Asanoa ferruginea: one gene and its partner. The protein of the gene in region 2 binds, or shares a complex with, the protein of the main gene of each other region. Links are inferred from orthologs where the notes say so. Each region holds a gene or a part of one and is shown on either strand. Other genes may lie near its edges. The genes, in order: rpsJ and nusB.

Region 1 (14,116 bases), 3.7 Mb from region 2 along the record:
GCCGCGGCAGGTCCGGCGGCCGGACAGCCGCCGGATCACCTCGTCGTCGTCGACCACGAGTTCCATCACGAGGTCGAGCGCGGTGCCCAGGTCGGCCAGCAACTTGTCGAGCGCGGCCGCCTGGGGCGTGGTGCGCGGGAAGCCGTCGAGCAGGAAGCCCTCGCCGGCGTCGGGCTCGGCGAGCCGCTCACGCACCATGTTGATGGTCACCTCGTCGGGCACGAGCTTGCCGGCGTCCATGTAACGCCGGGCCTCGACGCCCAACGGGGTGCCCTGGGAAACGTTGGCGCGGAAGATGTCCCCGGTCGAGATCTTGGGCACGGCCAGGTGCGCGGCGATGAACTCGGCCTGCGTCCCCTTTCCCGCGCCCGGAGGACCCACGAGAACAATTCGCACTAGCGGAGGAACCCTTCGTAGTTCCGCTGCATGAGCTGGCTCTCGATCTGCTTAACCGTCTCCAGCCCGACGCCGACCATGATCAGCACCGCCGTGCCGCCGAACGGGAAGTTCATGTATTGCTGACGGTCGAGCCAGATGAAGAAGAAGCTCGGCAGGATCGAGATGATGCCAAGGTAGAGAGCGCCGGGAAGGGTGATCCGGCTCAGGATGAAGTCGAGGTATTCGGCGGTCGGCTTGCCCGGCCGGATGCCGGGCACGAAGCCACCGTACTTCTTCATGTTGTCGGCAACCTCGGTCGGGTTGAACGTGATCGACACGTAGAAGTAGGTGAAGAAGATGATCAGCAAGAAGTAAAGGGTGATGTAGACCCAGCTGGTCGGCGTGACCAGGTTGTTCTGGATCCAGGCCTGCCAGTTGTTGAGGTTGTTGCGGTCGTAGAACTGCAACAGCAGGGCAGGCAGGTAGAGCAGGGACGACGCGAAGATCACGGGGATGACGCCGGCCTGGTTGACCTTGAGCGGTATGTAGGTGGACGTGCCGCCGTACATCCGGCGCCCGATCATCCGCTTCGCATATTGCACCGGAATTCGGCGCTGGGCCTGTTCGATGAAGACCACGAAGAAGATGATGAGCAGCACCAAGGCGATGACCAGGAAGAACTTCCACCAGCCCTGCGCGATCTTGATCTGCCAGCCCTCGCTGGGGAGGCGGGCCATGATCGAGGTGAAGATCAGGACCGACATGCCGTTGCCGACGCCGCGGTCGGTGATCAGCTCGCCCAGCCACATGACCACGCCGGTGCCGGCGGTCATCGTGATGACGAGCGACACCAGGGTGATCCAGCTCGGCAGCCCGGTGCCGTCCGGCACGATCGGGAACTGGTCGCACATGTTGTTGAACAGCTGCCCGGAGCGGGCCAGCGCGACGAACGCCGAGGCCTGGAGGATGCCGAGACCCAGGGTCAGGTAGCGCGTGTATTGCGTGATCTTCGCCTGACCGGCCTGACCCTCCTTGCGTAGCTGCTCCAGTCGCGGGATCACGACGGTCAGCAGCTGCAGGATGATCGACGCTGTGATGTAGGGCATGATGCCCAGCGCGAAGACCGACAGCGACAGCAACGCGCCACCGGAGAACAGGTTGAGCAGGTTGAACACGCCGCCTGCGTTGTTCGTCTGCATCAGGTCCATGCACTTCTGCACGTTTCCGTAGGAAACGCCCGGACTGGGCAAAGTGGCACCCAACCGGTAGACCGCGATGATCGCGACCGTGAACAACAGTTTCTTGCGCAGGTCAGGCGTGCGGAACGCACTGATAAATGCGGAGAGCAACGTCTTCCTCCTGCGCGGGCGGACCGCCGGGGTCGTGGCGGTTCGAGGTGGCTGTCGGTAGTGACTCGACACCCTGTCGGGAACGGACTCTAACTTATCTGGCTCGGAAGAGAACCGGCACGCCGGACCCATCCATCCGGAACGATATCCGTGCGCATCGCTCCAGATCAACGCTGGAAGGGCGCGGCTCCTGACGGTCGCCTGACCGTTGGAGCCGCGCCCTCGCCAACGTTACAGCTCTGTGGTGGCGCCACCAGCGGCTGCGATCTTCTCCTTGGCGGACGCGCTGAACGCGTGCGCCGAGATGCGGAGAGATACGCCACCGAGATCGCCCGTGCCGAGCACCTTGACCGGCTGGTTCTTGCGAACCGCGCCCGACTCGACGAGCTCGACCGGGCCGATCTCGCCGCCGTTCGGGAACAGCTCGGCCAGCTTGTCCAGGTTGACGACCTGGAAGACGACCTTGTTCTGGTTGCGGAAGCCCTTCATCTTCGGCAGCCGCATGTGGATGGGCATCTGCCCGCCCTCGAACGACGCCGGGACGTTCTTGCGGGCCTTGGAGCCCTTCGTGCCGCGACCGGCGGTCTTGCCCTTGGAGCCTTCACCGCGACCCACACGGGTCTTGTCGGTCTTGGCACCCGGGGCGGGACGCAGGTGGTGAACCTTGATCGTCATTATTCGACCTCCTCGACCTTCACGAGGTGGTTGACGGTGAAGATCATGCCCCGAATCTCGGGGCGGTCCTCCTTGACCACCACGTCGTTGATCCGCTTCAGGCCGAGCGACCGCAGGGACTCCCGCTGGTTGTGCTTCGACCCGATGTGGGACCGGACCTGAGTGACCTTGAGCCGTGCCATCAGACACTCACCCCAGCCCGGCTCGCCAGCATCGCGGCCGGCGCCACGTCTTCGACGGGCAGGCCACGACGGGCGGCAACAGCCTCCGGCGACTCGAGCGCCTTGAGGGCCGCCACGGTCGCGTGGACGATGTTGATCGGGTTCGACGAGCCGAGGCTCTTCGAGAGCACGTCGTGGATGCCCGCGCACTCGAGCACGGCGCGGACCGGCCCGCCGGCGATGACGCCCGTACCGGCCGAGGCCGGCTTGAGCAGCACCACACCAGCGGCGTCTTCGCCCTGCACCGGGTGCGGGATCGACTGTGCGATCCGGGGCACCTTGAAGAAGTGCTTCTTGGCCTCTTCGACACCCTTGGCGATCGCCGCGGGCACCTCCTTGGCCTTGCCGTACCCGACTCCGACCGTGCCGTCGCCGTCGCCGACGATCACCAGAGCGGTGAAGCTGAACCGCCGACCGCCCTTGACGACCTTGGCAACCCGGTTGATCGCGACGACCCGCTCGAGGTGCGGGGTCTTCTCGACGGGCGCGTTTCCGCGGCCGCCCTCGCGGCGGTTATCGCGGCGACCACCTTCGTTGCCACCGGACCCGCCGCCACGGCGCTGTTGACCTGGCATCAGCAGCCTTCCTTTCTCAGATGTGACGGGGTCAGAACTCGAGCCCGGCTTCGCGCGCGGCCTTGGCCAACGCGGCGATGCGACCCGCATATTTGCTGCCACCGCGGTCGAAGACGACCTTCGACACGCCGGCGGCCTTGGCCCGCTCGGCGAGGAGCGCGCCGACCTTGCCGGCCATCGCGCTCTTGTCGCCGTCGGTGCCTCGGATCGAGGCGTCCATGGTCGACGCCGATGCCAGGGTGTGACCCTTGGCGTCGTCGACGATCTGGGCGTTGATGTGCCGCAGCGACCGGGTGACGACCAGGCGCGGACGCTCGGCCGAACCCACCAGGTTCTTGCGGACCCGGAAGTGCCGACGCGCCCGGCCGATGGCCCGCTTCGCGGCAACGCCGCGACGGCGCTTGAGTAGCGTGGCGGTCACTTCTTACCTGCCTTTCCAGCCTTGCGGCGGACGACCTCACCCTGGTAGCGGACGCCCTTGCCCTTGTAGGGCTCCGGCGGACGGATCTTCCGGATGTTGGCGGCCACCTCACCGACCTGCTGCTTGTCGATGCCGGCGATGTGGAACAGCGTCGGGCGCTCAACCGTGAAGGTGATGCCGTCCGGCGCCGGAACCACGACCGGGTGCGAGAAGCCGAGCGCGAACTCGAGATCCTTGCCCTTCGCGGTCACCCGGTAGCCGGTGCCGGCGATCTCGAGCGTCTTGCGGTAACCGTCGGTCACCCCGACGACCATGTTCGCCACCAGCGTACGCGAGAGGCCGTGCAGCTCCTTGGCCTTGCGCTCGTCGTTGGGGCGCTTGACCACGAGCTCGTTCTCTTCGCGCTCGATCGTGATCGGCTCGGCCAGCACGTGGCTCAGCTGACCCTTCGGGCCCTTCACCTGAACGGTCTGGCCGTTGATCGTGATATCGACGCCCGTCGGGACCGGGATCGTCTTACGTCCAATTCGCGACATTTCTTTAAACTCCCCGGTTACCAGACGAAGGCGAGGACTTCCCCGCCCACGCTCCGCTTGCGGGCCTGCCGGTCGGTCAGCAGTCCCTGGGACGTCGAAATGATCGCCACGCCCAAACCGCCGAGCACCCGCGGGAGCCCATCCGACTTGGCGTAAACCCGCAGACCGGGCTTGGACACGCGCTTGATCCCAGCCAGGCTCCGCTCGCGGTTCTGGCCGTATTTGAGCTCGACCACCAGTCGCTTGCCGACGACGCCCTCGGCGGGCTCCTCGACCGCCCAGGTGGCGATGTAGCCCTCGCTCTTGAGGACCTCGGCGATGTTCGCCTTGATCTTCGAGTAGGGCATCGTCACCCGGTCGTGGTAGGCCTGGTTGGCGTTGCGCAGACGGGTGAGCATGTCTGCGATCGGGTCGGTCATCGTCATGAGTTCTCGTCAACCTTTCTCGCCGTGGTTCCCCGCGCGGGGCCTACGGCGAAGCGGTATTTCGGGTGGTGGCTTACCACGAGGCCTTCGACACACCGGGGAGCTCACCACGGTGAGCCATCTCCCGGATGCAGACCCGGCAGAGACCGAACTTGCGGTAGACCGCCTTGGGACGCCCGCAACGCTGGCAACGGGTGTAGGCACGAACCGCGAACTTCGGCTTCGCGGCAGCCTTGATGATCAGCGCCTTCTTAGCCATGTGCTCAGTTCTCCTTGAACGGGAAGCCCAGGAGCTTGAGCAGCGCCCGGCCCTCGGCGTCAGTCGTCGCGGTCGTGACCACCGTGATGTCCATGCCCCGTACGCGGTCGATCCGGTCCTGGTCGATCTCGTGGAACACCGACTGCTCGGTCAGCCCGAACGTGTAGTTGCCGTTGCCGTCGAGCTTGCGGGCATCGAGGCCGCGGAAGTCACGGATACGCGGGAGGGCGATCGACAGCAGCCGGTCGAGGAACTCCCACATCCGGTCGCCGCGCAGCGTCACCTTGGCGCCGATCGGCATGCCCTCGCGCAGCTTGAACTGCGCGATGGACTTGGTCGCCCGGCGGACCAACGGCTTCTGGCCGGTGATCGTGGCCAGGTCGCGGACCGCGCCGTCGATCAGCTTCGCGTCGCGGGCCGCCTCGCCGACGCCCATGTTGACGACGATCTTGACGAGGCCCGGCGTCTGCATCGGGTTGCTGTAGGTGAACTGCTCGCGCAGCTGCCCAACAACCTCTTCGCGGTAGCGCTGCTTCAGGCGCGGCAGCGTGGGGGCTGTCGTGGTCATCAGAGTTCCTTACCGGTGCTGCGTGCGATGCGCACCTTGATGCCGTCGTCGCCGACGCGGTAGCCGACGCGGGTCGGCTTGCCGTCGGAGTCCACGACCATCACGTTCGAGACGTGAATGGGTGCCTCCTGCGTGACGATGCCGCCGGTCTTGGCGCCGCGCTGGGTCGTGCGAATGCGTTCGTGCTTCTTGACCCGGTTGACGCCCTCGACAATGACCTTGTCCTGGCGCGGCAGGGCCGAGATGACCTTGCCCTTGGCGCCCTTGTCCTTGCCGGCGATGACGACGACCGTGTCGCCCTTCTTCACCTTCATGGCTAGAGCACCTCCGGTGCCAACGAAATGATCTTCATGAAACGCTTGTCCCGGAGCTCCCGGCCAACCGGACCGAAGATACGGGTGCCACGCGGGTCACCGCCATCTTTGATGATCACGGCCGCGTTCTCGTCGAAGCGGATGTAGGAACCGTCCGGACGCCGCTTCTCCTTCGCGGTGCGAACGATGACCGCCTTGACGACGTCACCCTTCTTCACACCGGCGCCGGGGATGGCGTCCTTGACGGTGGCGACGATCACGTCGCCAATGCCCGCGTAGCGCCGACCCGAGCCGCCGAGGACCCGGATGCACAGGATCTCCCGCGCACCCGTGTTGTCGGCGACACGCAGTCGCGACTCTTGCTGAATCACGTCTATCTCCTCTGTCTGCCAGTCCTCCGGCGCTGCCGGAGCTTGGAAGAACCGGTCGGCTTATTACTTCGCGCGCTCGAGGATCTCCACGACGCGCCAGCGCTTGGTGGCGGACAGCGGACGGGTCTCCATGATCAGGACCCGGTCGCCGGTGCCACAGGCGTTCTGCTCGTCGTGGACCTTGAGCTTCCTCGTACGCCGCAGAACCTTGCCGTAGAGCGGGTGCTTGACCCGGTCCTCGACCTCGACCACGACGGTCTTGTCCATCTTGTCGCTCACCACGAGACCCTCACGGGTCTTGCGGGTGGCCCGCTCGGGAGCGGCGGTGGTGTTCTCAGTCATCACGCAGTCACCTCAGTTGGCGCGGCCGAGAGCCCCAGCTCACGCTCACGCATGATCGTGTAGATCCGGGCGATCTCCTTGCGGATGACCTGCAGCCGACGGTTGTTGTCGAGCTGGCCCGTCGCGGACTGCACGCGGAGGTTGAACAGCTCCGCCTTGGCCTCGCGCAGCAGCGAGATCAGCTCCTCTTCGGGGAGCTCTCGCAGCTCGGAGGCCTTGGTGCCCGCTGCCATCAGGATTCACCCACTTCGCGTGTCACGATGCGGCACTTCATCGGAAGCTTGTGGATCGCGCGACGCATCGCCTCTCGCGCAATCTGCTCGTTGGGGAACGACATCTCGAACAGGACGCGACCCGGCTTGATGTTGGCCACCCACCACTCGGGCGAACCCTTGCCGGAACCCATGCGGGTTTCGGCCGGCTTCTTGGTCAGGGCCTGGTCCGGGAAGACCGTGATCCAGACCTTGCCACCACGCTTGATGTGGCGGGTCATCGCGATACGGGCGGCCTCGATCTGCCGGTTGGTCAGGTAGGCCGACTCGATCGCCTGGATACCGAACTCGCCGAAGACCACCCGGTTGCCGCCCTTGGACGAACCATGACGGTCCGGGTGGTGCGGCTTGCGGAAGCCCTTCGGGGGCTTACGTGGCATGAGCATCGGGATCAGCCCTCCTGCGCTGAGCTGTCTTGGCCGGCGTCCGGCGCCGGCGTTGCTGCCGGAGCAGCACTCTCGGTCGGGGCCGCCGCGGCGGGCGCGGCCGGCGGACCACCGGCGAGCTCGGCCTGGGCCGCGCGGCCCGCCTCGGTGCCGCCCGCGGTCGTGCCGGACGAACCGGAACGGCCACGACGCGGACGCTCGGGACGGTCGCCCCGCTCGCGACGGGGACGCGGCGCGCCGGCGTCGGCCGGAGCCTCGCGACCCGGAACGGCGTCGCCCTTGTAGATCCAGACCTTCACGCCGATGCGGCCGAACGTCGTGCGGGCCTCGAAGAAGCCGTATTCGATGTTGGCCCGCAGCGTGTGCAGCGGAACGCGACCCTCGCGGTAGAACTCGGTGCGGCTCATCTCGGCGCCGCCGAGGCGGCCGGAGACCTGCACCCGGATGCCCTTGACGATCGGGTTCTTCATCGCCGACTGCATGGCCTTGCGCATCGCCCGGCGGAAGCTGACCCGGCTCGACAGCTGCTCGGCCACGCCCTGCGCGACGAGCTGAGCGTCGGACTCGGGGTTCTTCACCTCGAGGATGTTGAGCTGCACCTGCTTGCCGGTGAGCTTCTCGAGCTCGCCGCGGATCCGGTCAGCCTCCGCACCCTTACGGCCGATGACGATGCCCGGCCGGGCGGTGTGGATGTCGACCCGGACCCGGTCGCGGGTGCGCTCGATGTCGACCTTGGAAATGCCGGCGCGCTCAAGACCCTTGGACATCATCCGGCGGATCTTGACGTCTTCGCCGATGTAGTCCTTGTAGAGCTTGTCCGCGAACCAGCGCGACTTCCAATCGGTCGAGATGCCGAGCCGGAACCCGTGCGGGTGAACCTTCTGACCCATTACTCGGTCCCCTCCTCGGCGGTCTCGTCCGCCTTGGTCTCCGTCGCCTTGCTTTCGGTCGCCTTCTTGGCGGCCTTCTTCGCCGGCGCCTTCTTGGCTGGCGTCGGCTCGGCGGCGGTCGCCTCGGTCGGCGTTTCCGTCTCCTGCACCGCGGTCGCGGGTGCGGCCTTGGCGGCCTTCGCCGGCGCGGCCTTACGCGTCGAACGCTGAGCCGGAGCCACTGCCTCGACGGCCACTGTGATGTGGCACGTCCGCTTGCGGATCCGGTAGGCCCGACCCTGTGCGCGCGGCCGGAACCGCTTCATGGTCGGACCCTCGTCGACGAACGCCTCGCTGACGAGCAACGCGTCGGGGTCCAGCCGCTCGTTGTTCTCCGCGTTGGCGATCGCGCTGGCGAGCACCTTGTAGACCTGCTCGCTCGCCGACTGCGGCGCGAACTGGAGCACCGTGAGCGCCTCCTTCGCGGGCAGACCGCGGACGAGGTTGACCACCCGGCGCGCCTTGTTCGGCGAGATGCGCACGTGGCGCGCAACCGCCCGTGCGCCCGGAAGCGCCGGAGCGTCGCCCTTGACTGGCATCGCTGTAACCCCTCTGATCCTCTATCTGCACCGCGTCAGCGGCGGCGGCTCTTCCGGTCGTCCTTCTCGTGACCCTTGAACGTGCGGGTCAACGCGAACTCGCCGAGCTTGTGCCCGACCATGGCCTCGGTGACGAACACCGGGACGTGCTTGCGACCGTCGTGCACGGCGATCGTGTGCCCGAGCATCTCGGGGATGATCGTCGAACGGCGCGACCACGTCTTGATGACGTTCTTCGAGCCCTTGTCGTTCTGCGTCTCCACCTTCTTGATCAGGTGGTCGTCGACGAACGGGCCCTTCTTCAGGCTGCGTGGCATCTCGGGTTATCCCCGCTTCCGGTTGGCGTAACGACGGCGGACGATCAGCCGGTCGCTCGGCTGGCCCTTGCGGCGGGTTCGGCCCTCAGGCTTACCCTGCGGGTTGACCGGGTGGCGACCGCCGGACGTCTTGCCCTCACCACCACCGTGCGGGTGGTCGATCGGGTTCATGGCGACACCACGGACGGAGGGGCGCTTGCCCTTCCAGCGCATCCGGCCGGCCTTGCCCCAGTTGATGTTCGACTGGTCGGCGTTGCCGATCTCGCCCACGGTCGCGCGGCACCGCACGTCGACCCGCCGGATCTCGCCCGAGGGCATCCGGAGCGTCGCGTACTGGCCTTCGCGGCCGAGCAACTGGATGCCGACACCGGCCGAGCGGGCCAGCTTGGCACCGCCGCCCGGGCGCAGTTCCACGCCGTGCACCTGGGTGCCGACGGGGATGTTGCGCAGCGGCAGGTTGTTGCCGGGCTTGATGTCGGCGCCCGGACCGGACTCGACGGCGTCGCCCTGCTTCAGGTCCTTCGGCGCGATGATGTATCGCTTCTCGCCGTCGGCGTAGTGCAGCAGCGCGATGCGCGCGGTGCGGTTCGGGTCGTATTCGATGTGCGCGACCTTGGCCGGCACGCCGTCCTTGTCGACCCGCTTGAAGTCGATGATGCGGTATTGCCGCTTGTGGCCGCCGCCCTGGTGCCGGGTGGTGATCCGGCCGTGGGCGTTGCGCCCACCCTTCTTCGGCAGCGGAGCCAGCAGCGACTTCTCCGGCGTCGACCGGGTGATCTCAGCGAAGTCAGCAACGCTGGAACCACGCCGGCCCGGCGTCGTCGGCTTGTACTTACGGATAGCCATTGTTGTCTACACCCCTCAGCTGACCGGGCCGCCGAAGGCCTCGATGCGGTCGCCCTCAGCCAGCTTCACCATCGCGCGCTTGGTGTCCTTGCGCTTGCCCCAGCCGGTGCGGGTGCGCTTGCGCTTGCCCTCACGGTTGAGCGTGTTGACGGTCAGGACGCGGACGTTGAAGATCTGCTGAATCGCGATCTTGATCTGCGTCTTGTTCGCATCCGGGGCCACGAGGAACGTGTACCAGTTGCGGTTCAGCTCGCTGTAGCTCTTCTCCGAGACGATCGGCGCGACGATGATGTCGCGCGGATCCGCGATGGTCGGCATCAGTTCTCCTCTTGCGCGGCTTCGGCCGGCACACCGAGGAACTCGTCCAGGGCGTCCTTGGTGAAGACCACGTCGTCGGCGACCAGCACGTCGTACGTGTTGAGCTGGCCGGCCTCGATCAGGTGCACCCGCGGCTCGTTGCGCAGCGAGAGCCAGTTGATCTCGTCGGTCGCGGTCAGCACCACGAGCACCCGCTTGGCCTGCGTCACCTTGGTGAGCGTGCCGAGCGCTGCCTTCGTGGAGGGCGCCTCGCCGGAGACGAACGCCTCGACCACGTGGACGTGACCGCTGCGGGCCCGGTCGGAGAGGGCACCGCGGAGCGCGGCGGCCTTCATCTTCTTGGGCGTCCGCTGGCTGTAGTCACGCGGAACCGGACCGTGGACAACGCCACCGCCGGTGAACTGCGGCGCCCGCAGTGAGCCCTGCCGGGCGCGGCCGGTGCCCTTCTGCTTGTAGGGCTTCTTGCCGCCGCCCCGGACCTCGCCGCGGGACTTGGCCTTGTGCGTGCCCTGGCGCGCGGCGGCCAGCTGGGCCACCACGACCTGGTGCATCAGCGGAATGTTGGCCTGCGCGTCGAAGATGTCAGCGGGCAGCTCCACAGAGCCGCTCTTGCCACCGTCGACGGTGATCACGTCGACCGCAGTCATCACGCACCACCCTTCGTGGCCAGCACCTTCGCCGCCGAGCGGACCAGGATCAGCGCGCCCTTGGGGCCGGGAATGGCGCCCTTGACGAGCAGCAGGTTGTTCTCGGTGTCGACCGCCTGGATCGTCAGGTTCTGCACCGTGTAGCGGCGACCGCCCATGCGACCGGCCATCCGGACACCCTTGAACACGCGACCCGGGGTCGCGCAGGCGCCGATGGAGCCGGGCGAGCGGTGCTTGCGCTCGACGCCGTGGCTGGCCTTGAGGCCGTGGAAGCCGTGCCGCTTCATGACGCCGGCGAAGCCCTTGCCCTTGGTGCGGCCGGTCACGTCGATCGACGCGCCGGGCGCGAACGCCTCGACGGTGACCTCCTGGCCGAGCTCGTAGTCGCCGGCGTCGTTGGTACGCAGCTCGACGATGTGGCGCCGAGGTGCGACGCCCGCCTTCGCGTAGTGGCCGGACTTCGGCTTGTTGACCTTGCGCGGGTCGATCGCGCCGTAGGCCAGCTGGACGGCCGCGTAGCCGTCGTTGTCACCGGTGCGGACCTGGGTCACGACGCAGGGGCCGGCCTGGACCACGGTGACCGGAACAACACGGTTGTTGTCCCAGACCTGGGTCATGCCGAGCTTGGCGCCCAGGATGCCCTTCACTTGCCTGTCCATGAGTTCGCAGTCCCTACAGCTTGATCTCGATGTCGACACCGGCCGGCAGGTCGAGGCGCATCAGCGAGTCGACCGTCTTCGGCGTCGGGTCGATGATGTCGATCAGCCGCTTGTGCGTGCGCATCTCGAAGTGCTCGCGCGAGTCCTTGTATTTGTGCGGCGAGCGGATGACGCAGAAACGGTTGATCTCCGTGGGCAGCGGCACCGGGCCCGCGACCTGCGCCCCGGTGCGGGTCACCGTCTCGACGATCTTGCGCGCCGACGAGTCGACGACCTCGTGGTCGTAGGCCTTGAGCCGGATGCGGATCTTCTGTCCCGCCATGGTGGCTTCTGTTCCTTCTCTCGATGCCGCTCTTGTCGTGGGTTTGACCCCACTCCTCCGACCCCCGCGGTCGGGCGTGTCGTGCCCTGTGACCAGGCTCCGCCGCAAAGCGGCGGTGTCTTTCGGGGTCGGACGCCTCTGAAGGAGGCGCCACGCGCGAGGTGGCTGCTGAGCCATTTGTCGCCCCTCTCGGCGCCAAATGGCGCAGAGAGCGGACCGCCTAGGGGCCAGCAGCCACCGTCGCGTACGCAACCTGACTAGTATGCCGGATCCAGCCCGGCAGACCTAATCGGGGTTACCTGTTTACTTGATGATCTTCGTGACGCGACCAGCGCCGACCGTGCGACCACCCTCGCGAATCGCGAACTTGAGGTTTTCCTCCATCGCGATGGGCTGGATGAGCTTGACCGACATCGTGGTGTTGTCGCCCGGCATGACCATCTCGGTGCCCTCGGGCAGCGTGACGACGCCGGTAACGTCCGTGGTGCGGAAGTAGAACTGCGGACGGTAGTTCTGGAAGAACGGGGTGTGCCGGCCACCCTCCTCCTTGGAGAGGATGTAGACGGTCGCCTCGAACTCGGTGTGCGGGGTGTTCGTGCCCGGCTTCACCACGACCATGCCGCGCTCGACCTCGTCGCGCTTGGTGCCGCGCAGCAGAAGGCCGACGTTCTCACCGGCGCGAGCGTCCTCAAGGGTCTTGCGGAACATCTCGATCGCGGTGACCTTGGTCTTGAAGCCCTTCTCCTTGATGCCAAGGAGCTCGACGTCCTCGTTCGGCAGGAGCACACCGCGCTCCACCCGACCGGTGACGACGGTGCCACGACCGGTGATCGTGAAGACGTCCTCGACGGGCATGAGGAACGGCTTCTCGATCTCGCGCTCGGGCTGCGGGATCGAGGTGTCGACCGCGTTCATCAGCTCCATGAGCTTGTCGGTCCACTCGGGGTCACCCTCGAGGGCCTTGAGCGCCGAGACACGCACGACCGGCAGGTCGTCGCCCGGGTATTCCTGCGCCGACAGCAGCTCGCGGACCTCGAGCTCGACGAGCTCGAGCAGCTCCTCGTCATCGACCATGTCGCTCTTGTTGAGCGCCACGACGATGTAGGGAACGCCGACCTGGCGAGCCAGCAGCACGTGCTCGCGGGTCTGCGGCATCGGGCCGTCGGTCGCCGCGACCACCAGGATCGCGCCGTCCATCTGCGCGGCACCGGTGATCATGTTCTTGATGTAGTCGGCGTGACCGGGGCAGTCGACGTGTGCGTAGTGCCGCGCCTCGGTCTGGTACTCGACGTGCGCGATCGAGATCGTGATGCCGCGGGCCTTCTCCTCCGGCGCCTTGTCGATCTCGTCGAACGGCGTGTAGGGGTTCAGGTCCGGCATCTTGTCGTGCAGGACCTTGGTGATGGCCGCGGTCAGCGTCGTCTTCCCGTGGTCGATGTGACCAATGGTGCCGATGTTGACGTGCGGCTTAGTCCGCTCGAACTTCGCCTTCGCCACTGGTGTCCTCCTCAAGGACTTCTTGTTCCGTACGTCCTCGGCACCCTATGGCACCGACGACACTGTCCACTTGGTGGGTGCTGGGACGATGAAGCCCCAGCACCCTCACACAGCTATTCGCCAGTTGCCTTGGCGATGATCTCCTTCGCGACGTTCTGCGGAACCTCGGCGTAGGAGTCGAACTGCATGCTGTAGCTAGCCCGGCCCTGGGTCTTCGACCGCAGGTCACCGACGTAGCCGAACATCTCCGACAGCGGCACCAGGGCCCGGACGACGCGAGCGCCGCTGCGCTCCTCCATCGCCTGGATGATGCCCCGCCGGGAGTTGAGGTCGCCGATCACGTCGCCCATGTTTTCCTCGGGCGTGGTGACCTCGACCGCCATCATCGGCTCGAGCAGTGCCGGGTCGGCCTTGCGGGCCGCCTCCTTCAGCACCATCGAACCGGCGATCTTGAACGCCATTTCCGACGAGTCGACCTCGTGGTATTGACCGTCGAGCAGGGTCAGCTTGAGGCCCACCAACGGGTAGCCGGCGAGGATGCCGTATTGCATGGCGTCCTGCGCGCCCGCGTCCACGGACGGGATGAACTCCCGCGGGATGCGGCCGCCGCTGACGGCGTTGGCGAACTCGTAGGTCGGTGCGTCGTTGTCGAGCGGCAACGGCTCGAGGCTGACGATGACCCGCGCGTATTGGCCGGAGCCACCCGTCTGCTTCTTGTGGGTGTATTCGACCTTCTCCACTTTGCGGCGGATGGTCTCGCGGTAGGCCACCTGCGGCTTGCCGACGTTGGCCTCGACGTTGAACTCACGCCGCATCCGGTCGACCAGGATGTCGAGGTGAAGCTCGCCCATCCCGGAGATGACCGTCTGACCGGTCTCCTCGTCGTTGCGGACCCGGAAGGTCGGGTCTTCCTCGGCGAGGCGCTGGATCGCGGTGCCCAGCTTCTCCTG
Region 2 (14,198 bases):
CGGCTACGGTCGAGCCGATGTCGCCCCGCTTCACATCGAGGAGTACGAGTGCCCCGGCATCGCGCAACTGTCGGATAACCGACTCAAGGACGGCTACCCCTTGGGACCCGTGTCGCTCGAAGAACGCCGACTGCGGCTTGACCACGGCGACCCGGTCGGCGAGCGCCTCGACGACGGTTTCGGCGAACCGGGCCAGCCCGTCGACGTCGTCCGGCAGCCCCCAGGACTCCAGCAGACTTGGATGAGGATCGATGCCGACACAGAGCGGGCCGCGGGTGGCGAGGGCCTCGTGCAGCCGTACACCGAAGGCTTTTGTCATGATTGTCCTTTCTGCGCGACGATCTGCCGGACCAGCGCCGGACCGTGGTAGATGAACCCCGTGTAGACCTGCACCAGGCTCGCGCCGGCATCGAACATCCGGCTCGCGTCGTCGGCCGACATGATGCCGCCGACCCCGATCACGGGCAGCCGCCCGCCGGTCTCGTTGTGCACAAACCGGACGACCTCGCGGGCCCGCCGGGTCAGTGGCGCGCCGGACAGCCCGCCGGTCTCGGCCCCGGTGGCGGCGTCGGCAGCAGCCAGGCCGGAGCGGCTCAGCGTTGTGTTGGTGGCGATCACCCCCGCCGCGCCGCGGGCCAGGCAGACCTCCAGAAGCTCGGCGATGGCCGCCTCAGAGAGGTCCGGGGCGATCTTCACGAGGATCGGCTTCTCGCCCACCAGCGCGCGCAGCAGCGCGTCGATCGAGTCGCGGTCCTGCAGCGACCGCAGCCCCGGCGTGTTCGGCGACGACACGTTGACGGCGAAGTAGTCACCGTGGTCCCGGAGCAGCTTGTAAGACGCCAGGTAGTCGTCGACGGCCTCGTCCAGCGGCGTCACCTTCGACTTGCCGAGGGAGATCCCCAGCGGCACGCCGAACGGCGGCGCCGCAGTCGCGGCAGCGCCGTCGGCCGGCGCGTTGCCGGCTGGGCTGCCCGCGGGCGGCGCGTTGCCGGCGCCGGTCGCTCCCGCCAGTCGGGCCGCGAGGGCCGCGGCGCCTTCGTTGTTGAAGCCCATCCGGTTGACGATCGCGTCGCTGCCGCGCAGCCGGAACAGCCGTGGCTTCGGGTTGCCCGGCTGCGGGTGCGCGGTCACCGTGCCGACCTCGACGAACCCGAACCCCAGAGCCGGCCACGCCGCGAGCGCCACCCCGTTCTTGTCGACGCCGGCCGCCAGCCCGACCGGGTTGGGGAACTCGACGCCGAAGACGGTGCGCGGATCACGCCTGGCGTACCGCAGAGCCATGATCCGCCGCGCGGCCGGCGGGAGACCCGCCAGCCGCGTCAGCGTCCACTCGTGTGCGGCCTCGGCGTCACCGGAGCCGATCCGGAACAGCGCCGGCCGGACGACCCGCTCAAACAGCACGCCCGCCCCGCAGCGCGAGATGGAGGTCCTGCAACGGGCGTACGGTCATCTCGCCGCGGATCAGCGCCTCGATGCCCATCACCGCCGCGGCCGCGCCCGGCACCGTGGTGATGCACGGGATGTCGGCGGTCACCGCCGCGCTGCGGATCTCGTAGCCGTCGGAGCGCGCCGAGGCGCCCGAGCCCTGCGGCGTGTTGACGACCAGCGCCACCTCGCCGTTGCGGATCAGGGTCACCGCGTCGGGCCCGGAGCCCGCCTCTTCCCAGTGCTTGCGGATGATCTCGCAGGAGATGCCGTGCCGGCGCAGCACCTGGCCGGTGCCGATGGTCGCCACGATCTGGAAGCCGAGGTCGGCCAGCCGCTTGATCGGGAAGATCATGCTGCGCTTGTCGCGGTTGGCGACCGACACGAAGATCCGCCCCGAGGTCGGCAGCGAGCCGTAGGCGGCGGCCTGCGACTTCGCGTACGCGTTGCCGAAGGCCGGGTCGATGCCCATCACCTCGCCGGTCGACTTCATCTCGGGGCCGAGCAGCGAGTCGACGCCGCGACCGGCCGGGGTGCGGAACCGCTTGAACGGCAGCACCGCCTCCTTGACCGCGGTCGGGCCGTCGGCCGGCAGGTCGCCGCCGTCGCCGGTGGGCGGCAGCAGGCCCTCGGCGCGCAACTCGGCGATGGTCGCGCCGAGCATGATCCGGGCGGCCGCCTTGGCCAGCGGCACCGCGGTCGCCTTGGAGACGAACGGCACCGTACGCGACGCGCGCGGGTTGGCCTCGAGCACGTAGAGCGTGTCGTCCTTGAGCGCGTACTGCACGTTGAGCAGCCCGCGCACCCCCACGCCGCGCGCGATCTCCGCGGTGTAGCGGCGCACCTCGGCGATGTGCGAGGCGGCCAGCGTGATCGGCGGCAGCGCGCACGCCGAGTCGCCGGAGTGGATGCCGGCCTCCTCGATGTGCTCCATCACGCCGCCGAGGAAGACTTCGCCGGTGGCGTCGCAGAGGGCGTCGACGTCGATCTCGATCGCGTCGTCGAGGAAGCGGTCGACCAGCACCGGATGGGCCGGCGAGATCTCGGTGGCCCGGTTGATGTAGGCGGACAGCGTCGGGTCGTCGTAGACGATCTCCATGCCCCGGCCGCCCAGCACGTAGGAGGGTCGGACCAGCACCGGGTAGCCGATCTCGTCGGCGATCGCCTTCGCCTCGTCGTAGGAGGTGGCGGTGCCGTGCGCCGGCGCCCGCAGCCCGGCCTTGCCGAGCACCGCGCCGAACGCGCCGCGGTCTTCGGCCAGGTCGATCGACTCCGGGCTGGTGCCGACGATCGGCACGCCGGCGTCCTTGAGCCGCTGGGCCAACCCGAGCGGGGTCTGCCCGCCGAGTTGCACGACCACGCCGATCACGCCCGGCCCGCCGGCGGCCCGGCCGGACTCGTTCTCCGCGTTGACCACCTCGAGCACGTCTTCGAAGGTGAGCGGCTCGAAGTAGAGCCGGTCGGCGGTGTCGTAGTCGGTCGACACCGTCTCGGGGTTGCAGTTGACCATCACGGTCTCGTAGCCGGCACCCCGGAGGGCCATCACGGCGTGTACGCACGAGTAGTCGAACTCGATGCCCTGCCCGATCCGGTTCGGCCCGGAGCCCAGGATCAGCACCTTGGGCCGGTCGGAGGGTGCCACCTCGGTCTCCTCGTCGTAGGACGAGTAGTGGTAGGGCGTCTTGGCCTCGAACTCGGCCGCGCAGGTGTCGACGGTCTTGTAGACCGGCCGCAGCCCCAGCCGGTGCCGCAGCCGCCGGACACCGTCTTCCCCGGCGAACTCGGGCCGCAGGGCGGCGAGCTGCCGGTCGGAAAGGCCGGCCCGCTTGGCCCGGCGCAGCAGTGCCAGGTCGAGCACCGGCGCGGCGATGATCTCGGCACGCAGGTCGACCAGCGAGGCGATCTGGTCGAGGAACCACGGGTCGATCCGGCCGGACGCGGCCGACACCTCGGCCACCGTGGCGCCGAGCCGCAGCGCCCGCTCGACCGTGTAGAGCCGGCCGTCGTGCGGCGTGCCCAGGTCGTCGAGAGTGGACGCCAGCGTGGCGCCGGCCGGGTCCGGCGTGGTCCAGAAGCCGGCGGCGGTGGTCTCCATCGAGCGCATCGCCTTGTTGAGCGCCTCGGTGAAGTTGCGGCCCAGGCTCATCGCCTCGCCGACCGACTTCATCGTGGTGGTCAGCTCCGGGTCGGCGCCGGGGAACTTCTCGAACGCGAACCGCGGGATCTTCACCACCACGTAGTCGAGCGCCGGCTCGAACGCGGCCGGCGTCTCCTGGGTGATGTCGTTGGAGATCTCGTCGAGCGTGTAGCCGATCGCCAGCTTGGCGGCGATCTTCGCGATCGGGAAGCCGGTCGCCTTCGACGCGAGCGCCGACGACCGGGACACCCGCGGGTTCATCTCGATCACCACGAGCCGGCCGTCGTCGGGGTTGATGGCGAACTGGATGTTGCAGCCGCCGGTGTCGACGCCGACCTCGCGGAGCACCGCGATGCCCACGTCGCGCAGCGTCTGGTATTCGCGGTCGGTCAGCGTCATCGCCGGCGCGACGGTCACGCTGTCGCCGGTGTGCACGCCCATCGGGTCGAGGTTCTCGATCGAGCAGACCACCACGACGTTGTCGTGCTTGTCGCGCATCAGCTCGAGCTCGTACTCCTTCCAGCCGAGCACGCTCTCCTCGATCAGCACCTCGTGCACCGGCGACTCGGTCAGCCCGGCGCCGGCGATCCGCTCGAGATCGGCGGCCGTGTGCGCCATGCCGGAGCCGAGGCCGCCCATCGTGAACGACGGCCGGATCACCACCGGCAGGCCCAGCTCGCCCACCGCCGAGCGGACCGCGTCCATCGAGTCGCAGACCCGCGAGCGCGGCGTCTCGGCGCCGGCCTTCGCCACGATCTCCTTGAACTTCTGCCGGTCTTCGCCGCGCTGGATCGCCTCGATGTCGGCGCCGATCAGCTCGACGCCGTATTTCTCGAGGATGCCCGCCTCGTGCAGCGCCACCGCGGCGTTGAGCGCGGTCTGGCCGCCCAGCGTGGGCAGCAGCGCGTCCGGCCGCTCCTTGGCGATCACCAGCTCGAGAAACTCGGTGGTGATCGGCTCGATGTAGGTGGCGTCGGCGAACTCCGGGTCGGTCATGATGGTCGCCGGGTTGGAGTTCACGAGCGAAACTCGCAGGCCCTCCGCCCGCAAGACCCGGCACGCCTGGGTGCCCGAATAGTCGAACTCGCACGCCTGCCCGATGACGATCGGCCCCGAGCCGATCACGAGCACGTGCGACAAGTCGCTGCGCTTAGGCACTGACCTTCTCCCCCGCGATCAATTCCCGGAACCGGTCGAACAGGTAGTCGGCGTCGTGCGGACCGGCGGCCGCTTCCGGGTGGTACTGGACGGTGAAGGCCGGCACGTCGTGTGCGCGCAGGCCCTCCACCACGTTGTCGTTGAGGCAGACGTGCGAGACCGCGACGTCGCCGAAGTCGGTGGCCACCGAACCCTCCAGCGGCGCGTCCACGGCGAACCCGTGGTTGTGCGAGGTCACCTCGACCTTGCCGGTCATCCGGTCGAGCACCGGCTGGTTGCTGCCCCGGTGGCCGAAGGCCAGCTTGTAGGTGCCGAAGCCGAGCGCCCGGCCGAGGATCTGCGAGCCGAAGCAGATGCCGAACAGCGGGATCTGGCGGCGCATCACCTCGCGGGCCAACTCGACCGCGCCGTCGGCGGTGGCCGGGTCACCCGGGCCGGGCGAGAAGAACACCGCGTCGGCGCCGGTCGCCAGCAGGTCGTCGATCGACGAGCCGGCCGGCATCACGTGGGTGGTCACGCCCCGGGCGGCCAGCCGCCGCGCGACGTTGCGCTTGATGCCGAGGTCGACCGCCGCGACGGTGAACTCATGCGAGCCAAGGGCGTTCACGGTGTACGGCTTAGCCGTGGTCACCTGGGCCGACAGGTCGGCGCCGACCATCTCGGGCGCCTCGCGGACCTTGCGCAGCAGCGCTTCCGGGTCGTCGGTGACGCTGGAGACGCCGACCCGCATGGCGCCGCGGTCGCGCAGGTGCCGGGTCAGCGCCCGGGTGTCGATGCCGGCGATGCCGACCACACCCTCGGCGGCCAGCCGGTCCTCGAGGTCGCCGGTGCGCCGCCAGTTGGAGGCGAGCCGGGCCGGGTCGCGCACCACGTAGCCGGCGACCCAGATCTTCGACGACTCGTCGTCTTCGTCGTTGACGCCGGTGTTGCCGATGTGCGGTGCGGTCTGCACCACGACCTGGCGGTGGTAGGACGGGTCGGTGAGCGTCTCCTGGTAGCCGGTCATCGCGGTGGTGAACACCGCCTCGCCGAAGGTCTCGCCCACGCTGCCGTAGGACTCACCGTGGAACGTCCGCCCGTCCTCCAGGACGAGCAGCGCGGGGCGCCTCATTTGACTGCCTTTCCATCCAGCACCGTCGGCTCGCCACGCAGGAACGTCGCGACGATCCGACCGGGCAGGGTCATTCCGGCGTACGGGGTGTTGCGCGACCGGGACGCCGACCCGGTCGGGTCGACCTCCCAGCGGGCCGCGGGGTCGACCAGCGTGAACGTCGCCGGCGCGCCGGGCACCGGCAGGTGGCCGTGTTCGGCCAGCCCGGCGATCCGGGCCGGCGTCCGCGACATCCGCTCGGCGATCAGCGGCCAGTCGGGACCGAGCACGTCGAGCACGATCGAGAGGGCGGTCTCCAGGCCGAGCATGCCCGGCCGGGCGTAGGCCCACTCGCATTCCTTGTCTTCGACGGCGTGCGGAGCGTGGTCGGTCGCCACGATGTCGATGACGCCCTCGGCCAGGGCCTTACGCAGTGCCATCACGTCGGCCTGGGTGCGCAGCGGCGGGTTGACCTTGAACACCGGGTCGTAAGAACTGGCCCGCTCGTCGGTCAGCAGCAGGTGGTGCGGCGTCACCTCGGCGGTCACCCGTACGCCGGCCGCTTTGGCCTGCCTGATCACGTCGACCGAGCCGGCGGTGCTCACGTGGCACACGTGCAGGCGGGCGCCGACGTGGCCGGCCAGCAGCGCGTCGCGGGCGATGATCGCCTCTTCGGCGACCGCCGGCCAGCCGGTCAGGCCGAGCCGCGCGGAGACCTCGCCCTCGTGCATCTGGGCGCCCTCGGTCAGCCGGGGCTCCTCGGCGTGCTGGGCGATCACGCCGTCGAACGCCTTGACGTATTCGAGCGCGCGGCGCATCAGCCGGGGGTCGGAGACGCAGTGCCCGTCGTCGGAGAAGATCCGCACCTTGGCCGCGGAGGTGGCCATCGCGCCGAGCTCCGCGAGGTGCTGGCCGGCCAGGCCGACCGTGACCGCGCCGATCGGCTGCACGTCGACCAGGCCCGCCTCGCGACCGAGCCGCCAGACCTGCTCGACCACGCCGGCCGTGTCGGCGACCGGCGAGGTGTTGGCCATCGCGCAGACCGCGGTGAACCCGCCGAGGGCCGCGGCCCGCGAGCCGGACTCGACCGTCTCCGCGTCTTCCCGGCCCGGCTCACGCAGGTGGGTGTGCAGGTCGACCAGGCCCGGCAGCGCGACCAGGCCGGCGCCGTCGATCACCTGGGCGTCCCGGGGCGAGTCCCCGGCCGCGGCGATGACGCCGTCGCGGATCAGCAGGTCGGTCGGCTCGGCGCCGGCGACGCTGACTCCCTTGACCAGGTATGTGGTGCTCATTTGCCCCCCAGGAGCAGGTAGAGGACGGCCATCCGGACCGAGACGCCGTTGGCGACCTGTTCGACGATCGTGGAGCGGGCCGAGTCGGCCACCTCCGGAGTGATCTCCATGCCCCGGACCATCGGGCCGGGGTGCATGACGATCGCGTGCTCGGGGAGCCGCCGCATGCGCTGCGCGTCGAGCCCGTAGCGGCGCGCGTACTCCCGGGTCGATGGGAAGAAGGAGTCGTTCATCCGCTCGCGCTGGACCCGCAGCATCATCACCACGTCGACCTCGGGCAGCACCGCGTCGAGGTCGTAGGAGACCTGGAGGTCGGGCGAGAGGGCCGGTGCGACGTCGACCGGGATCAGCGTCGGCGGGCCGACCACGGTGACCTTCGCGCCGAGCGTGGTGAGCAGCAGCACGTTGGAGCGGGCGACCCGGCTGTGCAGCACGTCGCCGACGATCGCCACGTGCAGGCCTTCGAGCCGGCCGAGCCGCGAGCGCATCGTGTAGGCGTCGAGCAGCGCCTGGGTCGGGTGCTCGTGGGTGCCGTCGCCGGCGTTGACCACCGAACCGCCGACCCAGCTCGCGAGCCGGTGCGGCGCACCGGAGGCCGGGTGGCGGATGACCACCGCGTCGGCGCCCATCGCCTGGAGGGTCAGCGCGGTGTCCTTGAGGCTCTCGCCCTTGGAGACGCTGGAACCCTTGGCTGAGAAGTTGATGACGTCGGCGGAGAGTCGCTTGGCCGCGGCCTCGAAGGAGATGCGCGTGCGGGTCGAGTCTTCGTAGAAGAGGTTGACCACCGTGCGACCGCGCAGCGTGGGCAGCTTCTTGACCTCGCGGCCGGAGATGCTGGCCAGCTCGGCGGCGGTGTCGAGCACCAGGATCGCCTGCTGGCTGTCGAGGTCGGCGGCCGACAACAGATGCTTGATCATGTGGGCTCCTCGCCGATCAGCTTGACCTCGTCGCTGCCGTCGGTCTCGGCCAGCGTGACCTTGACGCTCTCGGTGCGCGCGGTGGGGATGTTCTTGCCCACGTAGTCGGCGCGGATCGGCAACTCCCGGTGGCCGCGGTCGACGATCACCGCGAGCTGGACCGAGCTGGGCCGGCCGAGGTCGGAGAGGGCATCGAGGGCGGCCCGCACGGTGCGGCCGGAGAAGAGCACGTCGTCGACGAGGATGACCCGCCGGCCGTCGATGCCGCCGGGCGGCATGTTGGTCGGGCCGAGTGCGCGGGTCGCGCGCAGCCGCAGGTCGTCGCGGTAGAGAGTGACGTCGAGCACACCGACGGGCACGTCGACGCCCTCGAAAGCGGCGATCCGGGTGGCCAGCCGGTGGGCCAGCGGCACGCCCCGGGTCGGGATGCCGAGCAGGACGGTGCCGTCGGCACCGTCGGTCTTTTCGAGGATCTGGTGTGCGATCCGGTCGACGACCCGCGCCAGATCCGTCTCAGTGAGGATGACCTTCACAGACGGTGGCGAACCGGACGTCGTCGAGGATGGGGCGGCCTTGGGAAAGGCCACGGCGGACCTCCTTCCCCGCCTCACTGGACGGGTCGTTAAAGGATGTCTTCGGCGAACCGTCGATCACGTTACCAGCGCAGACTGCTGGGGTAAGCGCAGCGTGCCGTGCGTAACACCGGCGCGAGTCGTTGATGCATGGTGCACGAAAATTCGGACAAGAGAAGACAGTCATCCCAAGTGATGGGTAATGAGCACTTGACCAGTTCTCTCATTCCCCGTACCGTCACGCTCCGTAGCGAACGCTGGGGAGAACCCCGGGTACCAGCACTGGGAGAGTCGTCAATGCCTTCTGAGTACGCCAAGTCGTTGGGCGCGCGCTTGCGCTCCATCCGCCAGCAGCAGGGCCTGTCCCTGCAAGGTGTGGAGGAGAAGTCGAACGGTCGCTGGAAAGCGGTCGTCGTCGGCTCCTACGAGCGCGGCGACCGGGCCGTGACGGTGTCCCGCCTCGCCGAACTGGCTGATTTCTACCGGGTACCCGTTTCGGAGTTGCTGCCCGACGGCAGCGGCGTCCGCCACGAGCCGACCAACAAGATCGTGCTCGACCTGGAGCGTCTCTACGACGACGCCTCGGAAGACCTCGCCTACGTGGCCCGTTACGCACGCGCCATCCAGCAGCAGCGCGGTGACTACAACGGCCGGGTCCTCTCGATCCGCGCCGACGACCTGCGCGCGCTGGCGATCGTCTACGACTCGTCGCCGTCGGGCCTCATCGAGCGCCTCAACGAGCACGGTGTCCTGGTCGCTGACCCCCGCGCGTTCTTCGCGAGCTAGTTTCCCTTCCACGTCAAAGGGCCCCTGGCCACCGCTACCGCGGTGGAAGGGGCCCTTTGACGTTTCTTGCGCCTAGCGGGATGCGTATTCGGCGATCCGGCCCAGCAGGCCGTTGAGGAACCGCGGGCTGTCGTCGGTCGACATCTGGCGGGCCAGCTCGACCGCCTCGGAGATCGCCACCGCGTCGTCGATCTCGTCGACGTAGAGCAACTCGTAGACCGCGATCCGGGCCAGGTTGCGGTCGACCACCGGCATCCGGTCTATGGTCCAGCCCTCGGCGTAGCTACCGATCAGCTCGTCGATCCGGCCGAGGTGCGCCGCGACGCCGTTGACCAGGCCCAGCGCGTAGTCGAGGTGACCGGGCAGCGGTCGCTCCAGTCGCGCGACGTAGTCGGTGAGCACGTCGCCCGCCGGCCGGTCGCGCAGGTCAGCTTCGAACAGCACGTCGAGGGCCCGCTTGCGCGCCTTGCGGCGCGCGGGCATCGAGGTCTTCGGGCCCTCCGCCATCAGGCGCGGCCGAGGTAACGGCCGTCGCGGGTGTCGACCTTGATCTTCTCACCGGTGGTGATGAACAGCGGGACCGAGACGGTCGCGCCGGTCTCCACGGTGGCCGGCTTGTTGCCGCCGGTCGAGCGGTCGCCCTGGAGGCCGGGCTCGGTGTAGGTGACCTCGAGCACGACGCTGGTCGGCAACTCGACGTAGAGCGGGACGCTCTCGTGGGTGGCGACGGTGGCCTCGGCCTCGGGCAGCAGGTAGTTGGCCGCCTCACCGACCGTGCCACCGCTGACGTGGATCTGGTCGTAGGTGTCGAGATCCATGAAGACGTAGTCTTCGCCGTCGATGTAGAGGTATTGCATGGTGCGCTTGTCGACGGTGGCGGTTTCGACCTTCGTGCCGGCGTTGAAGGTCTTGTCGACGACCTTCCCGGAGAGCACGTTCTTCAGCGTGGTGCGCACGAAAGCGCCACCCTTGCCAGGCTTGACGTGCTGAAACTCCACGACGGACCACAGCTCGCCGTCGAGGTTGAGGACGAGACCGTTCTTCAGGTCGTTAGTGGTGGCCATTTCCTGCCTTGATCTTCACTCGGCGGACAGACACTGCGAGTCTACCGGCCATCAACGGATGCCACCTTCCTCGGGTGTCCGCGCCGGTCGTCGCCAATACTGCCGGCCAACTGGGCCGGTGCCGCGCCTGGGGGGTCGCCGGCACGATGTGCGTCGCCCTCGGCGGGCTGGGTGCCGGCGCCGGGCCGTCCGACGGCCCGTTGGCCCGCCCCGACCTGCCGGTCGACCTGTTCAACGCCGGCGTCGCGGTGGCCTACTTCGGGCTCGTGCTGCTCGTGGTCGCCTGGTGGCGGCTGGGCAAGCTGGTGCGGCAGCGCCCGCCGCGGGTGGAGGAGCTGCTCTCGACGCTGATCATGTGGGCGGCGCCACTGCTGATCGCGCCGCCGGTGTTCAGCCGCGACGTCTACAGCTACCTGGCCCAGGGCGCGATGGTCGGCGCCGGGCTCGACGTCTACCACGAGGGTCCGGCCGCGCTGGGCGGCCCGTTCGGCCTCGAGGTGCCGGCGATCTGGCAGCACACGCCCACCCCGTACGGCCCCGCCTTCCTGCTCCTGGCCACCGCCGCGGCCACCCTGGTCGGCGGGCACGTGACGCTGGGCGTACTCCTGTTGCGGTTGGTGGCCGTGGCCGGGGTGACGCTGCTCGCGCTGACCCTGCCACCGCTGGCCCGGCGGTGCGGGGTGCCGCCCGCGGCCGCGCTCTGGCTCGCCGTGCTCAACCCGCTGGTGCTGCTGCATCTGGTCGGTGGCGCGCACAACGACGCCATCATGATCGGCCTGCTGGCCGCCGGGCTGGCTCTCGCGTTGGCCCGGCGGCCGGCGCTGGGCGCGCTCCTGATCACCCTGTCCGCACTCGTCAAGGCGCCGGCGGCGGTCGGGCTGGCGGCGGTCGCGCTGATCTGGGCGCGGCAGGCCGACGCCCGGTGGCGGGCCCTCGCGGGCACCGCCCTGGTGGCCGCCGGGACGACGGTCGCGGTGACCTGGGTCGCCGGCACCGGGTTCGGCTGGGTCGGCGCGCTGCGCACCCCGGTGACGGCCGACGCCTGGTCGGTGACCAGCGTTCTGGGCCGGTTCACCACCAACCTGCTGGGCACCCTGGACGCCTCGTTCGGCACCGCGCCGCTGACCGCCTGGCGGCTCGCCGGGATGTGCGCGGCGGTCGCCACGGCGCTGCTGGTCTGGGGGCGGCGGCACACGCTGGGCCCGGTGCAGGGCGTCGGCCTGCTGCTCGGCGGCGTGGTCGCGTTCGGGCCGGTGGTGCGGCCCTGGTATCTGCTGTGGGCGGTGGTGCCGCTGGCCGCGTCGGCGCCGCACGGGCGGGCCGGCCGGTTCGCCGCGGGCGCGTGCGCGGTGCTCGCCCTGGTGGTGCTGCCCGACGGGTTCGCGCCGAACGCCGGGACGCTCGGTTTCGCCGTACTCGGCGGATGTCTGGCTGTGGCCCTGCTCGTGATGACCGCGTTCGCCGCGCTCGACGACGACCTCGCGCCGGGGCTGGCGGGATGATGACCTCCCGCCGCGGTCTGGCCGTCCTGGCGCTGCTGGCCGTGCTGTGGATCGTGCTGGTGCCCGGCCGGCGCGGCTTCTTCGACGTCGGCGTCTACTACGGCGCGGTGCGGCACTGGCTCGACGGCGGGCAGCTCTACGACTACGTGCGACCCGGCACCGTGTACGGCTTCACCTATCCCCCGTTCGCGGCGCTGCTGTTCGCGCCGCTGGCGCCGCTGTCGTGGCACACGGTGATCGCGGTGAGCATCGCGGTCAACGTCATCGCCGGCGGGCTGGTGATCCGCGCCCTGGTCGGCCCGGGCTGGCGGCCGTGGCTGCTCGTGGCGCTGCTCTGCGTGTTTCTCGCACCCGTCCGTGACACGGTCAGTTTCGGCCAGGTCAACCTGGTGCTGCTGGCGCTGGTCTGGTGGGACCTGCGCCGCTCGCCGCGGGCCGGGATCGGCATCGGGCTGGCCACGGCGGTCAAGCTGACACCCGGCCTGTTCGTGGTCTACCTGGCGGTGGCCCGGCGCTGGCGCGCCTTCTTCGTCGCGATTGGCACGATGGCCGCGGCCGTGCTGCTGGCCGCGGCGGTCGCGCCGACGGCGTCGCGGGTCTTCTGGACCGAAGCTCTCTGGAACACCGGCCGGGTCGGCGACCTGGCCTACGTCTCCAACCAGTCGCTGCGCGGCCTGCTGGCCCGGGCCGGGCTGCCCGGCTGGTGGTGGGCCGTGGCCGTGCTCGGCGTCTGCGCATTGTGGATGGTGCGGGCACGGCGGGCAGCCCGGCTCGGCGACCACCGGGCCGGTTTCGCCCTGACCGGGGTGGCGACCTGCCTGATCAGCCCGGTGACCTGGGTGCACCACCTGGTGTGGTTGCTGCCCGCCCTCTACCTCGCGTGGACGGCGGCCCGCGGCCGGTCTGCGCGGATCCTCCTGCTCGTCGCCTATGTGTTGCTCTGCACCAGCGCGGTCTGGCTGTGGGCCGACGACGGCCGGTCGCTGGTCGGGGTGCTGGGCAGCAACCTGTATGTCTGGATCGCGCTGGGGCTGCTGGCGTTCCTGCCGGTCGGTTCACGAATACATCAGGTGGAGCATCATCCCGGCCTCGGCGTGCGCCAGGTTGTGGCAGTGGTTGGCCCAGGCGCCGGGGTTGTCGGCCCGGAACGCGACCTCCCAGACCTCGCCGGGCCGCACGTCGAACGAGTCCAGCCACAGTGGACTGCCGCTCGCCGGCTGCCCATCGCGGGACAGGATCAGGACGTGATGGCCGTGGAGGTGCCACGGGTGCACCACCAGTGACCGGTTCACGATGGTGAACTTCACGATCTCACCCAGGTGTACGACCTCGGGCGGGATGTCCGGATCGGCCGCGCCGTTGACCGTGTGCGCATACCGCGGCAGCAGGCCGTGCAGGTCGAGCCCGCGGTCGAGCACCAGGGTGAACCGCCGGTCGAACCGCGCGAACGGCACCGGCGCCGCGGCACCGTAGCCGAGCGGGTCCAGCACCGGCCACCCGCTGGTCTCGGCCGTCACCGGGCCGGTCGACCAGACCAACCGGCCGTCGACGAACAGCCCGACCGGCCCGGCGGGCGCGCTGAACACCAGGTCGTAGCGGCCGCCGGCCGGGATCCGCACGGCGGTGTCCACAAGGGACGTGGGCCCGGTGAGGTCGGTGCCGTCGATCGCGGCGACCTGGAACGCCGTGCCGGCCAGGGCGTAGCGGTGGGTGGTGCTGTCGGTGTTGAGCAGGCGCAACCGCACCGGCTCCCCCGGTCTGGTCGGCGCGGTCCGTGGCTCCGGCAGGGCCCGGCCGGCCAGGGTGTGCACCGGCATCGTGACGTCGACCCCCGTGGCCGGCGTCTTTCTCACCACCAGGACCCCGTAGAGGCCCATCCGCACGCCGACGTCGGAGGCCTCGTGGGTGTGGTACCAGTAGGTCCCGGCCTGGTCGGCGCGGAACCGGTAGACGAACTGTTGGCCCGGCAGCACCGCCGGCTGGGTCAGGCCGGGCACGCCGTCCTGGTCGTTGGGCACGTCGTAGCCGTGCCAGTGCAGCGTCACCCCGCGCTCGATGTCGGTGTTGCGCAGGGTCACCTCGAGCACGTCGCCGACCGTTGCGGTCAACTCCGGCCCGGGTACCTGCCCGTTGAACGCCCATGCCGCGACCGGGTGGCCGCCCACGGTGACGGTGGCTTTCGCGGCCGTCAGGGTGAACCGCTTGGTCGGCTCGCCGACGGGTCGCGCGGCCGGATAGGTGTGGGTGTGCGGCGC

Evidence for each region.
Region 1: the proteins of nusB (region 2) and rpsJ are in contact, whole or in part, in a solved structure (PDB 3D3B), measured with the Escherichia coli proteins. The link is inferred for Asanoa ferruginea from one-to-one orthologs.

Annotation. Positions count from the first base shown.
Region 1 is NZ_QUMQ01000001.1:1,336,296-1,350,411, forward strand. Bases 10,016-12,791 are described here. They hold rpsJ (30S ribosomal protein S10), read right to left. Parts: upstream 11,670-12,791; coding sequence 11,361-11,669; downstream 10,016-11,360. Other genes in these bases: rplW (50S ribosomal protein L23), read right to left, coding at 10,016-10,041; rplD (50S ribosomal protein L4), read right to left, coding at 10,041-10,688; rplC (50S ribosomal protein L3), read right to left, coding at 10,688-11,347; tuf (elongation factor Tu), read right to left, coding at 11,973-12,791. Also shown: DFJ67_RS06520 (adenylate kinase), read right to left, coding at 1-396; preprotein translocase subunit SecY, read right to left, coding at 396-1,727; rplO (50S ribosomal protein L15), read right to left, coding at 1,959-2,402; rpmD (50S ribosomal protein L30), read right to left, coding at 2,402-2,584; rpsE (30S ribosomal protein S5), read right to left, coding at 2,584-3,198; rplR (50S ribosomal protein L18), read right to left, coding at 3,230-3,619; rplF (50S ribosomal protein L6), read right to left, coding at 3,616-4,155; rpsH (30S ribosomal protein S8), read right to left, coding at 4,173-4,580; DFJ67_RS06560 (type Z 30S ribosomal protein S14), read right to left, coding at 4,654-4,839; rplE (50S ribosomal protein L5), read right to left, coding at 4,844-5,407; rplX (50S ribosomal protein L24), read right to left, coding at 5,407-5,721; rplN (50S ribosomal protein L14), read right to left, coding at 5,724-6,092; rpsQ (30S ribosomal protein S17), read right to left, coding at 6,156-6,434; rpmC (50S ribosomal protein L29), read right to left, coding at 6,434-6,667; rplP (50S ribosomal protein L16), read right to left, coding at 6,667-7,092; rpsC (30S ribosomal protein S3), read right to left, coding at 7,098-7,982; and 5 more genes. UniProt on the Escherichia coli protein: Involved in the binding of tRNA to the ribosomes. Part of the processive rRNA transcription and antitermination complex (rrnTAC). The complex forms an RNA-chaperone ring around the RNA exit tunnel of RNA polymerase (RNAP).
Region 2 is NZ_QUMQ01000001.1:5,006,855-5,021,052, reverse strand. Bases 8,156-11,013 are described here. They hold nusB (transcription antitermination factor NusB), read right to left. Parts: upstream 9,861-11,013; coding sequence 9,450-9,860; downstream 8,156-9,449. Other genes in these bases: mptB (polyprenol phosphomannose-dependent alpha 1,6 mannosyltransferase MptB), read left to right, coding at 10,516-11,013; efp (elongation factor P), read right to left, coding at 9,884-10,441; bldD (transcriptional regulator BldD), read left to right, coding at 8,889-9,377; pyrR (bifunctional pyr operon transcriptional regulator/uracil phosphoribosyltransferase PyrR), read right to left, coding at 8,156-8,606. Outside these bases: pyrF (orotidine-5'-phosphate decarboxylase), read right to left, coding at 1-319; DFJ67_RS23635 (quinone-dependent dihydroorotate dehydrogenase), read right to left, coding at 316-1,401; carB (carbamoyl-phosphate synthase large subunit), read right to left, coding at 1,391-4,720; carA (glutamine-hydrolyzing carbamoyl-phosphate synthase small subunit), read right to left, coding at 4,713-5,831; DFJ67_RS23620 (dihydroorotase), read right to left, coding at 5,828-7,102; DFJ67_RS23615 (aspartate carbamoyltransferase catalytic subunit), read right to left, coding at 7,099-8,019; more of pyrR, read right to left, coding at 8,016-8,155; more of mptB, read left to right, coding at 11,014-11,943; DFJ67_RS23580 (multicopper oxidase family protein), read right to left, coding at 12,999-14,198. UniProt on the Escherichia coli protein: Part of the processive rRNA transcription and antitermination complex (rrnTAC). The complex forms an RNA-chaperone ring around the RNA exit tunnel of RNA polymerase (RNAP).